Linked DNA regions of Thiorhodovibrio frisius. The protein of the gene in region 2 binds, or shares a complex with, the protein of the main gene of each other region. Links are inferred from orthologs where the notes say so. Each region holds a gene or a part of one and is shown on either strand. Other genes may lie near its edges. The genes, in order: Thiofri_RS01795 and xseA.

What was found.
Region 1: the proteins of xseA (region 2) and Thiofri_RS01795 are in contact, whole or in part, in a cryo-EM structure (PDB 8TXR), measured with the Escherichia coli proteins. The link is inferred for Thiorhodovibrio frisius from one-to-one orthologs.

What each region holds. Positions count from the first base shown.
Region 1 is NZ_CP121471.1:327,624-333,747, reverse strand. Bases 1,564-4,363 are described here. They hold Thiofri_RS01795 (exodeoxyribonuclease VII small subunit), read right to left. Parts: upstream 3,170-4,363; coding sequence 2,957-3,169; downstream 1,564-2,956. Other genes in these bases: parE (DNA topoisomerase IV subunit B), read left to right, coding at 3,523-4,363; Thiofri_RS01800 (polyprenyl synthetase family protein), read right to left, coding at 1,977-2,870; folE2 (GTP cyclohydrolase FolE2), read right to left, coding at 1,564-1,676. Outside these bases: Thiofri_RS01810 (glycine/sarcosine N-methyltransferase), read right to left, coding at 1-93; more of folE2, read right to left, coding at 888-1,563; more of parE, read left to right, coding at 4,364-5,412; Thiofri_RS01785 (FIST signal transduction protein), read left to right, coding at 5,447-6,124. UniProt on the Escherichia coli protein: Bidirectionally degrades single-stranded DNA into large acid-insoluble oligonucleotides, which are then degraded further into small acid-soluble oligonucleotides.
Region 2 is NZ_CP121471.1:3,825,564-3,831,728, forward strand. Bases 1,990-4,830 are described here. They hold xseA (exodeoxyribonuclease VII large subunit), read left to right. Parts: upstream 1,990-2,645; coding sequence 2,646-4,016; downstream 4,017-4,830. Other genes in these bases: Thiofri_RS17460 (response regulator transcription factor), read right to left, coding at 1,990-2,528; Thiofri_RS17470 (pyridoxal phosphate-dependent aminotransferase), read right to left, coding at 4,088-4,830. Outside these bases: Thiofri_RS17455 (M1 family metallopeptidase), read left to right, coding at 1-1,783; more of Thiofri_RS17460, read right to left, coding at 1,719-1,989; more of Thiofri_RS17470, read right to left, coding at 4,831-5,290; Thiofri_RS17475 (TMEM43 family protein), read left to right, coding at 5,745-6,165. UniProt on the Escherichia coli protein: Bidirectionally degrades single-stranded DNA into large acid-insoluble oligonucleotides, which are then degraded further into small acid-soluble oligonucleotides.

The DNA.
Region 1 (6,124 bases), 3.5 Mb from region 2 along the record:
ATATTCGGATTTGTAATGATTCGTATCGCGAACCTCTAGCGGGTCCGATCCGTAGTTCTGTTGTGTGGACTTTTCTTGACTTTGAAGATTCATCGCGGTTCCTCGAGCGGATGCGGGGCGACCCGCAACGCGGGCGCCGTGTGGGCGACGAGCGCGAAGGCACGCCAGCGAGTTTTCGTGGAGCTGGCCTGAGGCCAGTGATTTGCAGTACTTGTGTGCAAATGGCTTGCAGTACTGGCTTTTAGTAACGGCTTGCGGTTAAGGCGCGAGCCGGGCCAGCCAATTTGAACCCCGCTGTATGTGCGGGGCAGCGCGTCGCCTTTCGCGTCACCCTTACGCAGACACCAGGCCACCAAGCGGGCCGATCCGATGAATGCACTTCGATTAGATGAACAACAATAGGACGCGACTAGCGATGACCGCCTGATGGTGGCGGCCGGATGAGATGGCAATGCAGCAAACGAGCCGCTAAGGTGGCACTCGTGACGTGCGATTGCCGAAAAGCAGCCTAAATGATCAGGCTGAAGCGCGCATTATAACGGAAACTGGCGTCGAATTCACCCAAGGCTTCTCAACCCTTTCCGGAGAAGGCTTTTTTATTCAATTGAATCAATAGGGTATGCAAACCCAAAAAAACCATTTTCCGCAAAAAAGTGCCATGTAAAGGCGCTTTTGTTGGGGATTGCGGAGAATGGACCACGCCAACTTCGGTGGAATTCACGGTAAACGCGGAGTCGCGATTGGCTGCGGATGAGGGAGGTCGGCTTAGGATACCTGCGCGTGGATTGAGCCAGACGTCTAGCCGGCCTGTTCTGTTCGGGTGCTGAGTGTTCGAGAGGAGGGGCCTTAAGCGGATTGATAGTGGGAGCGTTCCTGCATTGCCAGGTTCAGCCGGCGGCTTCGGCGTCCTTGTCGCGTTCGATCATGGCGTAAGCTGAGTGATTGTGGATGGACTCGAAATTCTCAGATTCCACCACATAGGCGGCGATGCGCTCATCCTGGTTCAACAGCCCGGCGATGTCGCGCACGGTGTCCTCAACAAACTTGGGATTATCATAAGCGTGCTCTGTGACGAATTTCTCATCGGCGCGTTTGAGCAACCCGAATAGCTCGCACGAGGCCTGGGATTCGACCAGGTCGATCAACTCCTCCAGCCACAAAAATCCCCGCGTGCGCACGGTCACTGTCACATGCGAGCGCTGATTGTGGGCGCCGTAGGCCGAGATTTGTTTAGAGCAGGGGCATAGGCTGGTCACGGGCACTACCACCCGGATCGACAAGCTTGGCTGCCCCTGTTTGACCTCGCCAATAAAGGTGACATCGTAATCCAGCAGGCTGGCCACTCCGGTCACAGGCGCGAGTTTGTTAATGAAAAAGGGGAAGCGCATTTCGATGTGACCGGCTTCGGACTCAAGCCGCTCGGCCATCTCCCTGAGCATGTCCTTGAAGGTGCGGACGCTGATTTCTGGTTGGTGGTTGTTCAAGATGGCCACGAAGCGCGACATGTGCGTGCCCTTGAAGTCATGCGGCAGATGCACGTACATATTGAAGGTGGCAACAGTGTGTTGCTCTAAGCCGCTACGATCCTGAATGCGCACCGGATGGCGAATGTCCTTGATGCCAACGCGGTCGATGGCAATTCGCCGGCTATCGGCGCTAGCCTGGACGTCGGCCATCGTCTGTCGCGAAGGGGTGTTCTGCGATGCGGCTTGTGGCGAGGGTGCCGCTGCTGCTGCGGCAGTACTCCGCAGGGTCGATTCCATTGAATGAAAACCTCTTAATCGACGATTAAATCGCCGAGGGTGACGGATGCAACTGCCCAAGCCCCCTGCGACTGTCATGAAATGGTTATATATTGGCGCCGGTGTGAAAGGGAAGGTGGTCGGAGAAGACTCGGGCAGAAAGCGGCGCTGCGGCTGTGATGCCTGGCTAGCCTCGCTGCCTGGCTTGGATTCCCGGTGGGACCGTCGGGCAAGTTAATGATCGCGGGCGATGATGTAGTCCGCAATCCAACGCAGCGGATCGGCACCGCTGTCGAAGCCGCTGAGACAGCGATGCGCTTCCTCGATCAGGCGAGCGGCTTCTTTGTGCGCGGCGTCGATACCAAGCAGCGACGGATAGGTGGCTTTGTGGTGCGCCGCGTCCTGACCGCTCTGCTTGCCGAGCACCTCGGTCTGGCCCTCCACGTCGAGCAGATCGTCCTGGATCTGAAATGCCAGCCCAATGCAGCGGGCGTAACCATCGAGCGCGCTGGCTTGCTCGCCGGTTGTCTCTGGCTTGACCAGGGCGGCCATGTTGACGCTCGCCTGGATGAGTGCGCCCGTCTTGTGCAGATGAATGTTCTCGAGGGCAGCGCGGTCGAGTGCCTGGCCCTCGCTGGCCAGATCCAGTGCCTGGCCGGCGACCATGCCGCGCGAGCCTGCGGCACGGGCGAGCACTTCGATCATGCGGATGCGGGCGTCGACGGTGTTGGCAGAATCCGTGGCCAGCCACTGAAATGCGAGGGTCTGTAAAGCATCGCCGGCGAGAATGGCGGTTGCCTCGTCGAACGCCTTATGGCAAGTGGGTTGTCCACGGCGCAGATCGTCATCATCCATGGCGGGCAGATCATCGTGGATGAGCGAATAGGTATGGATGAGTTCGAGCGCACAGGCTGCTGCGTCGATCTGCTCACGGGTTACACCGACTGCGCTGGCCGCTGCGTAGGCGAGCGTTGGGCGCAGCCGCTTGCCGCCGCCAAGCGCGCCATGGCGCATGGCTTGATGCAGACGCGCGGGCTCTTGGTCGACGCTTGGCAGGCGCATCTCGAAGGCGCGTTCAACCCGGGCTTGGCAGATCTTGAGATATTGTTTCAGCGGCTTGTTGGCCATTGTCGGAATGTCTTGGTCTCTGTCGTGGTTTGCGGTCGCCGCCTGTGTGTCTTTGTTCCCTCAACCCCCAGCACCTCAGGGCCGGATCATCGGGGCTCAAAGGGTATCGGCTTGGCCGAGGATTCGGATGCAGCCTCGTTTGACGTATCGGTCAGAATACGCACGCGCTGCTCGGCGGTGTCGAGCGCCTGTTGGCAACTGCGGCTGAGATGCACGCCGCGCTCGAAGGTGGCAAGGGATTCCTCAAGCGAGAGATCGCCCTGCTCAAGGCGGTCCACCAGCGCTTCAAGCTCCGCCAGGGATTGTTCGAAGCGGGCCGGATCCGCGTTAGCCTCGCCCGTGCTTGCGTCTTGGCTGCTCGGTGCGCTGGTATCAGGGCTCCTAATAGAGCTCTGGTCAGGGCTCTGGTCAGGCGGCGCATCGGCGTCGATTGAGGACGCAGCAGGCGCTTCGGTCTGGGTGGCGGCAGTGGATGTTTTCTCAGTTTTGGCCAAACGTTGTGGTCTTCCGCTGGATTGTTATTTTGACTTTTAAGCGCACTACGGTAGCTTACAGCGGTTTTGCGGTCAATCGATTCGGGCGGTGGTATCTGGCAGCCAGCCAGCGCCAGGTGCCTGACCCGACCCTGGATTGAATCTAAGGAGTTTCAGCAGTGACCAACGGCGGCTATGACGCCTCAGCCATCGAGGTTTTGAGTGGCCTCGACCCGGTGCGCAAACGACCGGGGATGTACACAGATACAGCAGGCCCAAATCATCTTGTTCAGGAGGTTGTTGACAACAGTGTCGACGAGGCGATTGCCGGACATGCGCGCCGCATCGCGGTGGAGCTGTTCGCCGATGGCTCGGTTCAGGTCGACGACGATGGGCGTGGGATGCCGGTCGACCAGCATCCGCAGATGAAACTGCCCGGCATTGAGGTGATTCTGACCAAGCTGCACGCCGGCGGGAAGTTCTCCTCCGGCAGCTATCGCTTCAGCGGTGGTCTGCATGGTGTGGGTGTGTCCGTGGTCAATGCGCTCTCAAGGCGGCTCGATGCCTGGGTCAAGCGCGATGGTAAGGAGTACCACATCGCCTTCGAGCAGGGCGAGAAGGTCTCGGAGTTGACCGAGACGGGGCCCGTCAAGCCCCGGGATACCGGCACCCGACTGCGGTTTTCTCCCGAGGCGCGGTATTTCGACACCACCAAAATTAGCGTGCGCTCCTTGAAGCATTTGCTCCGGGCCAAGGCGGTGCTCTGCCCAGGGCTCGAGGTGTCCTTTGCTGACGAGGCCAGTGGCGAGCAGGAGACCTGGTGCTATCAGGATGGTCTGTTGGACTATCTCAGCCAGGCGCTCGGTGACTCGCCCATGCTGCCCGATGCGCCCTTTTTCGGTGAGATGGAAAGCGCCGCTGAATCGGCCAGCTGGGCGCTGGCCTGGCTGCCGGAGCAGGGTGATTTGATCACCGAGAGCTATGTGAACCTGATCCCGACCGTGCAGGGTGGTACGCATGTGAATGGCTTGCGCACCGGTTTGACCGAAGCCTTGCGCGAGTTCTGCGAGTTCCGCAATCTGCTGCCGCGCGGGGTGCGCCTGGCACCCGAGGATGTCTGGGGACGGGTCAGCTACATCTTATCGGTCAAGCTGCTCAATCCGCAGTTCTCCGGGCAGACCAAAGAACGGCTGTCTTCGCGCGAATCAGCAGCTTTCGTCTCTGGCGTGGTCAAGGACTCTTTCAGCCTGTGGCTCAACCAGCATGTCGCCGATGCCGAGCGCATCGCCGAACTGGTGATTACTGCCGCCCAGACGCGCCTGCGCGCCGGGCGCAAGGTGGCACGAAAAAAGGTCACCCAGGGGCCGGCCCTACCCGGCAAGTTGGCTGACTGCACCTCCACCGACCCGACCCGCAGTGAGCTGTTTTTGGTGGAGGGCGACTCGGCTGGCGGCTCCGCCAAGCAGGCGCGAGATCGGGAATTTCAGGCCATCATGCCGCTGCGTGGCAAAATCCTGAACACTTGGGAGGTGGACCCGGCCGATGTGCTGGCCTCCCAGGAGGTGCATGATATTGCCGTGGCAGTTGGGGTTGATCCGGGCAGTGAGGATCTCTCGCGCCTGCGCTTTGGCAAGATCTGCATTTTGGCCGATGCGGACTCCGATGGCGCGCATATCGCCACCTTGTTGTGCGCTCTTTTTCTCAAGCATTTTCCCAGCCTGGTGACCGGTGGTCATGTTTATGTGGCGATGCCGCCGCTGTATCGTATCGATATCGGCAAGCAGGTGTTTTATGCCCTGGACAACAGCGAAAAACAGGGGGTGCTTGATCGTATCGCCGCCGAGAAGCTCAAGGGCAAGATCAGCGTGCAGCGCTTTAAGGGCCTGGGCGAGATGAATCCGCGCCAGTTGCGCGAGACCACCATCGACCCGGATACCCGGCGCCTGGTGCAGCTCACGGTTGAAGACCCGGAACAGGGCGAGCATCTGATGGACATGCTGCTTGCAAAAAAACGCGCCGCTGACCGTCGCGCCTGGTTGCAACAAAAGGGCGATCTGGCCGAGATCTGAGCAGGCGCCCGGCCCACCGCAAAAGGAGAGCCCGATGACCCCATTCCGCCATACCCATGTCAGCGGCGAGGACTGGCGCCAGATCCTCGCCCAAGCCGCAGCCGAGTTGCGCGGGGCCACAGGCAATCTTGGTTTTGTCTATGTGACCGAGCCGCTCAGCCCGAACCTTGATGAGGTTCTAGACGCCCTGCGCCTGGCCACCAAGGTTGAGCACTGGTGCGGGGCCGTCGCCGGTGGCATCTGCGCGACCGGGGTTGAGTCCTACGAGCGCCCGGCGCTGGCCGCTATGGTGGCCGATCTGCCGACGGATGCATTTCGCGTGTTTCCACCGATTGTGAGCGACCTTAAGGCTTTTGATGCCGAACAGAAGTCTTGGCTGGGTAATCAGCTGCCCTACACCGCGCTGGTGCATGCAGATCCCGGCAACGGACAGACGAAGGCACTGATCGAGCAACTGGCCGCGCGCACGGCAACCGGCTTTCTGGTGGGGGGGCTCTCTAGCGCCACGGCCGGCAAGGAAACGCGTCTGATTGCCGATGAACCCTGCGGTGGCGGGCTCTCTGGTGTTCTACTGAGTGATGCCGTGGCAGTTCAGACCGGACTGAGCCAGGGCTGCACGCCCATTGGGCCGCAGCGGCGCATCACCGAAGCGCAGCGCAATGTGATTGTGCAGCTTGACGGTCGCCCGGCCTTGGATGTGTTCCGTGAAGAC
Region 2 (6,165 bases):
TGGCCAAGTCCCGCCGCTGGGCGCAGACGATACCCCCGACACAGCAGATTCATCCGCCGGGGAGGCGCCGAGCCATGAGCATTCGGCGGTTCAAGTCTACTGGCAGGAATCCCATCCACAGGATGAAATTTACCTGATCGCCGCACCCTTTGAGTTTTATCAGCAGGCGGCCGATGGGGTGGACATCCAGGCCTGGCTGCGCGAGAAGGACGACACTCTCGCCAAGCGCTACCTTGACGCCACGCGCGACTATCTCAAGCGCTACAGCACCCTGATTGGCCAATACCCCTATTCCAAGTTCGCCCTGGTCGAGAACTTTTGGGAGAGCGGTTATGGCATGCCCTCCTTCACCCTGCTTGGCCCACAAGTGCTGCGCCTGCCCTTTATCCTGCACAGCTCCTACCCACACGAAATTCTGCACAACTGGTGGGGCAATGGCGTCTTCGTTGACTGGGACAGCGGCAACTGGAGCGAGGGGCTGACAGCCTATCTAGCCGACCATCTAAACAAAGCGCTCGTCGGCCAGGGCAGCGCCTATCGGCGTGATCAGCTCAAGGCCTATGCCGATTATGTCCGCGCCGGGAGCGACATGCCCCTGATCGATTTTCGCGCCCGCCACAGTCAGGCCTCGCAGGCCATTGGCTATGGCAAATCGCTGATGGTTTTTCACATGCTGCGCCAGCTGCTGGGCGATGCGCCCTTCATCGCCGGCCTGCGGCTGTTTTATGCGCAGAACAAATTCCAATCCGCGAGCTGGCAGGATATCCAGCAGGCCTTTGAGCAAACCAGCGAACAGGATCTGAACGCATTTTTCAGCGCCTGGACAAAACGCCCGGGCGCCCTGCGTCTGAGTCTTGAGGGGGTTGAATCGCACCAGCAGCCCGACGGGCGCTATCGGGTCAGCGCTGGGGTGCGACAACTGCAATCCGAACCGCCCTTTCCGCTGCGGGTGCCGGTCATCGTGCACGACAGCCTGGGCGCACCTCATAGCCTTTGGCTTGCATTCAACGGCGAGCGCGAGCGGTCCTTTGCCTTGACGCTCGATCAGCCCCCGCTGCGACTGGCCGTCGATCCAGTATTCGACAGCTTCCGTATGCTAGAGCCCGGCGAAACCCCCGTCAGCCTGAGCAACCTGTTCGGCGCGGAAGCTGGCACCCTGATCCTGCCCGCAGCGGCCCCGGCGGAGCTGCTGCGCGCCTACCGGCAACTCGCCGATGACTGGCAAAAAGGCCAGCCGCACTGGCGTATTTTGTCGGATGCCGACATCGAACAGCTACCCTCCGGGGCAGTCTGGCTGCTAGGCTGGGAAAACCGTTTTCTGCCTGAGTTCAGTCGCGACAGCACCAATTTCCAAATCAACACCGCACAACGGCTGGTCAAGCTGAGTGGCGAGGATGCCTTTGTTAAAGACCAAATTCCGGTGCTGACGCGCTTTTCCAATCCAGGCGCTGCCGGACCAGCGGCAACGGGCGCGAAACCGGGCGGCAGCGATAGTGCCGCGCCTGCCTCAAGGGACTCTCGGCCAATGGGGTGGCTCGCAGCACAGGACCCAGCCGCCATCGCCGGGCTGGCGCGCAAGCTGCCACATTACGGAAAATACGGCTATCTGCTATTTGCCGGCGCCCAACCCACCAACCAGCGCAAGGGCCAATGGCCGGTGCGGGACTCCCCCTTGATGCACTGGTTTAGCGATAAAACCGGCACGCCTCTGGCTCCGGTCAAACGCCAGTCTCTGATCGATGCGCTCGCGCACCCACACCCACACCCACACCAAGCGCCGTGACATAGCGCAGCAACTCATCAGGCGTGGTAAAGCCAAGCTTTTTCATAATCCGCCGGCGGTAGGTATCAACCGTCTTGGTGCTGATGCCCATGTCCTCGGCGATATTGCGCAGCGCGCTGTTGCGCGCCATGGCTTCAAGCAAGGCGCGCTCGCGCGCGGACAGCCGGTTGAAGCCGGCCTCCTCGGCTGGCTCAGGCGCGCGCGAGAAAAATGCTTCGCCCAACTTGACCTGCCGAATGGCGTCAAGCAGATCCTCGACCGACTGGTCCTTCTGCACGAACCCCGTCGCGCCCGCGGCGGCCATTTGCTGCACGAAGCTCTGATCGCCATGTGCCGAGAGCGCAATCACCCGCACCCCGGCCGACAGGGCACGAATGCGCGCCGCCGCCTCGATGCCATTCATGCCGGGCATACAAACATCCAGCACCACCACATCCGGCTCCAGTTCCTCACTCATGCGCACGGCCTCATCGCCGTCGCCAGCCACGCCGATGAGTTCGACGCTGGGATCCCCCCGCAGCAACGCACCCAGCCCGTCGCGCACCATCACATGATCATCGACCAGAAGCACCCGAATCGGTAGCGGTGGAGGCGGAGGCTCCTCCGGGACGGATTCCGAACCGGCTTCCGCGATCAGATCTGGCGCTTCGTCCTCGCCTAAGGGCTGCACCGGATCATCATCAGGGTATTCAAGCGCGGATTCACCGCAAGCCGCGTCAGCAACGTCTTGCTGTTCTAACCTCATGCATAACCTCCCCCTCCCAGAACATTGCCAAAGTCGGAGTAAAATGCGTTCAATGCGCAAAAGAACTGTTTAGCATGCTCCCTGGCACGCCCGCAACCAACCATCGCCCCATGCGACATGACATACGACAAACAACCGCCCGCTCTTGACTTTAACCGAGATATCTGGTCCGTCTCCAGGCTAAACCGCGAACTGTCCGCCGTACTCCAGGGCAGTTTTCCGCTGCTATGGGTGCAGGGCGAGGTCTCCAATCTGGCGCGCCCGGCCTCCGGGCATCTGTATTTCAGCCTCAAGGATCAAGCCGCACAGATGCGCTGCGTCATGTTCCGCAACAAGCGCCTGCTCGCTGCTGTCACGCCCGCAAATGGCCAGCAACTGCTGGTGCGCGCGCGCCTGGCCTTTTACGAGCCACGCGGCGACTGCCAGTTGATCGTCGAGCATGCCGAGCCGGCCGGTGAAGGCGCGCTGCGCATGGCACTTGAGGCACTAAAAAGACGCCTTGCCGCCGAGGGCTTGTTCGATGAATCCAGCAAACGCCCGCTGCCGCCCTTGCCGCGCCAGATCGGCCTGGTGACCTCAGCGAGCGGTGCCGCGCTGCATGATCTGCTCACGGTGCTCGGGCGGCGCTGGCCACTCACGCCGTTACTCATCTATCCGGCGCAGGTCCAGGGCGAAGGTGCGGCCGAGAGCCTGATCACCGCGCTAGAACGCGCCAACGCACGCGCTGACTGCGATTTGCTGATCCTGGCGCGCGGCGGAGGCTCCTTTGAAGACTTGATGGCCTTTAACGACGAAGGCCTGGTGCGCAAGATTCGCGCCTCCGCCATCCCAGTGCTGACAGGCATCGGTCATGAAGTCGACCTCAGCCTGGCCGATCTGGCCGCTGATCGCCGTGCCGCGACCCCTTCGGCTGCGGCTGAATGCGCCACACCGGCACAGCTCGCCATGCGCGAGCGCCTGCTCGGCCTGGAAGGTCGCCTGGTGGCCAAGACCCAAACCTGGCTGGACCAAGTCCGACGCCGCCTGATTAACACCGAACGCCATCTGCGCCTGTTGCATCCCCGCAACCAACTGCAACAGCAGGCACAAAGACTTGATCGGCTCGAGCAACGCCTGTGCGAGATACAGGGACGCATCCTGCGGCGCCAGCATGACGGACTGAATCACCTACAACAGCGCCTGGCCATTGCCACCCCGGCCCGCACCATTGAGCGCGAACGCAACCACAGCGACAGACTCCAGGGCCAACTGAGCGCAGCCGCGCAAAGGCTGATCGAACAGCGCCGCCAGCGCCTGCAGGCCATCAGCGCCGCTCTGAATGCCCGCAGCCCACTGGCGACCCTGGGCCGCGGTTACGCGCTCGTAAGCAGTAGCGACGGCAAACTCCTCAAAAGCCGCCATCAAGTGCAACCAAACGCGCGCCTGAGCATCCGCCTGGCAGACGGCACCATTACCGCGCGGGCAGAAGAGCAAGCAAGCAGCGATTGAGCTGGATAACCTTCATGGTCCCGACCACCCAGGGTAATGAATCTGAGTGATTCACAGTAAATGAGGCCGGCTCAGCCCCCCTGAGCCAACTCTGCCACCTTGGCAAGCCGCTCCATCGCCTGCTCAAGATTGTCACGGCTGGTAGCGATGGAAATGCGCACGCACCCATTGAGCCCGAACGCCGAGCCCGGCACCAAGGCGATGCCGGCCTGCTCAATCAGATACTCCGCGAGTTCAAGATCCGTGCTGACCGACTTCAGACCATCAATCAGCCCCTGCACCTCTGGAAACACATAAAAAGTGCCATCGGTCGCCATGCAGTCAATGCCAGGCATGCCATTAAGTGCATCAACCACCAGATCGTGACGCTCCTTGAAGGCCGCGACCATCTCCAGAATGCATTCCTGCGAGCCCTCAAGCGCCGCCTGCGCCGCTACCTGAGAGATGGAGGTCGGGTTGGAGGTGCTCTGCGACTGGACCTTTTTCATCGCCTTAATGATTGGCTCGGGGCCACCTGCATAACCAATGCGCCAACCGGTCATGGAGTAAGCCTTGGACACGCCATTGAGCACCATGGTGCGCGGTTCAAGATCTGGACAAACATTGAGGATGTTGACAAAGGGCTCGTCTTTCCGCCAGCGGATATGCTCGTACATGTCATCCGTGGCAATGAGTGCGCGCGGAAACTCCCGCAGTACCTCACCAAGCGCTTTGAGTTCATCGGCGCTGTATGCCATGCCGGTCGGGTTCGACGGGCTGTTAATCACCACCAGCCGGGTTTGCTCGGTCATGGCCGAGCGCAATTGCACCGGAGTGATCTTAAATTGCTGCTCCGCTCCCGCATGCACAAACACCGGCGCGGCCCCCGCCAGCAATACCATATCGGGATAAGACACCCAGTAAGGCGCAGGAATAATCACCTCATCGCCCGGATCAAGCACCGCTTGGGCCAGGTTATAGAAGCTTTGCTTGCCGCCGCAGGACACCAGAATCTGATCGGCAGCAAAATGCAGCCCATTCTCGCGCTCAAACTTGGCCACCACAGCTGCTTTCAGCTCGGTGGTGCCATCGACCGCCGTATACTTGGTGAAGCCATCGCGAATGGCCTTGATCGCGGCCTCCTTGATATGGGCCGGCGTGTCGAAATCCGGCTCGCCGGCACCAAGGCCAATCACATCCTTACCAGCCGCGCGCAGCGCCTTGGCACGGGCGGTAATCGCAAGAGTGGCCGAGGGCTTGACCGCCTGGACCCGGGCAGAGAGCTTGATCGTCATGGTTGTTTGACACCTTGAAGTTGGACAGAGTGATCAGGTGCGCGCCACCGCAACACCAACGCGACAATGCGGACCGATGCAGGAAGGCGCTCAGATGCCACAATCATAGCCGAGCATCATGCCCCATGTCTCAGGCCGTCACGCCGCAAAGCCAGCCAGAGCAGAAGGCTCGCACAGCACCCGTCGGTGTCGCAAGCAGATTGGCACAGAGGGCAATTCGGACCTAGATTCCGCACCAGAAGCGTGAAGGTTTGCGATTGGTATAGCGTGAATCACATGGATTCATTCTCTGGGGTGGCCGGGACCATGAGCGTCAGGCGGTCCATGTAAGGGTGCAAACAGGACTGTTGTCCCGCCCAAAAAAGGATGCTAGGTTTTCGTCAGCCAGCCTAGATCAGCCATGATCTGACGAATGTTTTTTTAGAGTCCTGCAAATCCTAGGGGGGTACGCACCATGGCAACAGATAAGAAAAACCGCTGGGCAGGCCTTCTGCTCGGTCCCGCCATCGTGTTCATCGGCCTGGGAGCCATCTGGAAAAACGAGACCCGCTTCGACTATCACCAGGCCGCGCAACAAACCCAGAGCGTCCAATCTCCGCGTGATTTGGTCTCCGAGCAGCGCTTTTCCTATACCGGAAATATGGATCAAGGACTGGTCATGGACGGCGACTATGTCGAGACCTTCACCGGCTATCTAATGGTGCGCCGCAGCGCCGAGATCTATGCCTGGGACAAGGACACGGACTCTGATGATCACGTGACATGGACGCGCCGGTGGATGAGCAGCGTGGAGAGCAATTCCCGCAACCAGGGGATCCGTCAGCAGCTTTCTTCGCGCACATTTACTCTGGCGCAGTACGACCTTGGGGACTTGG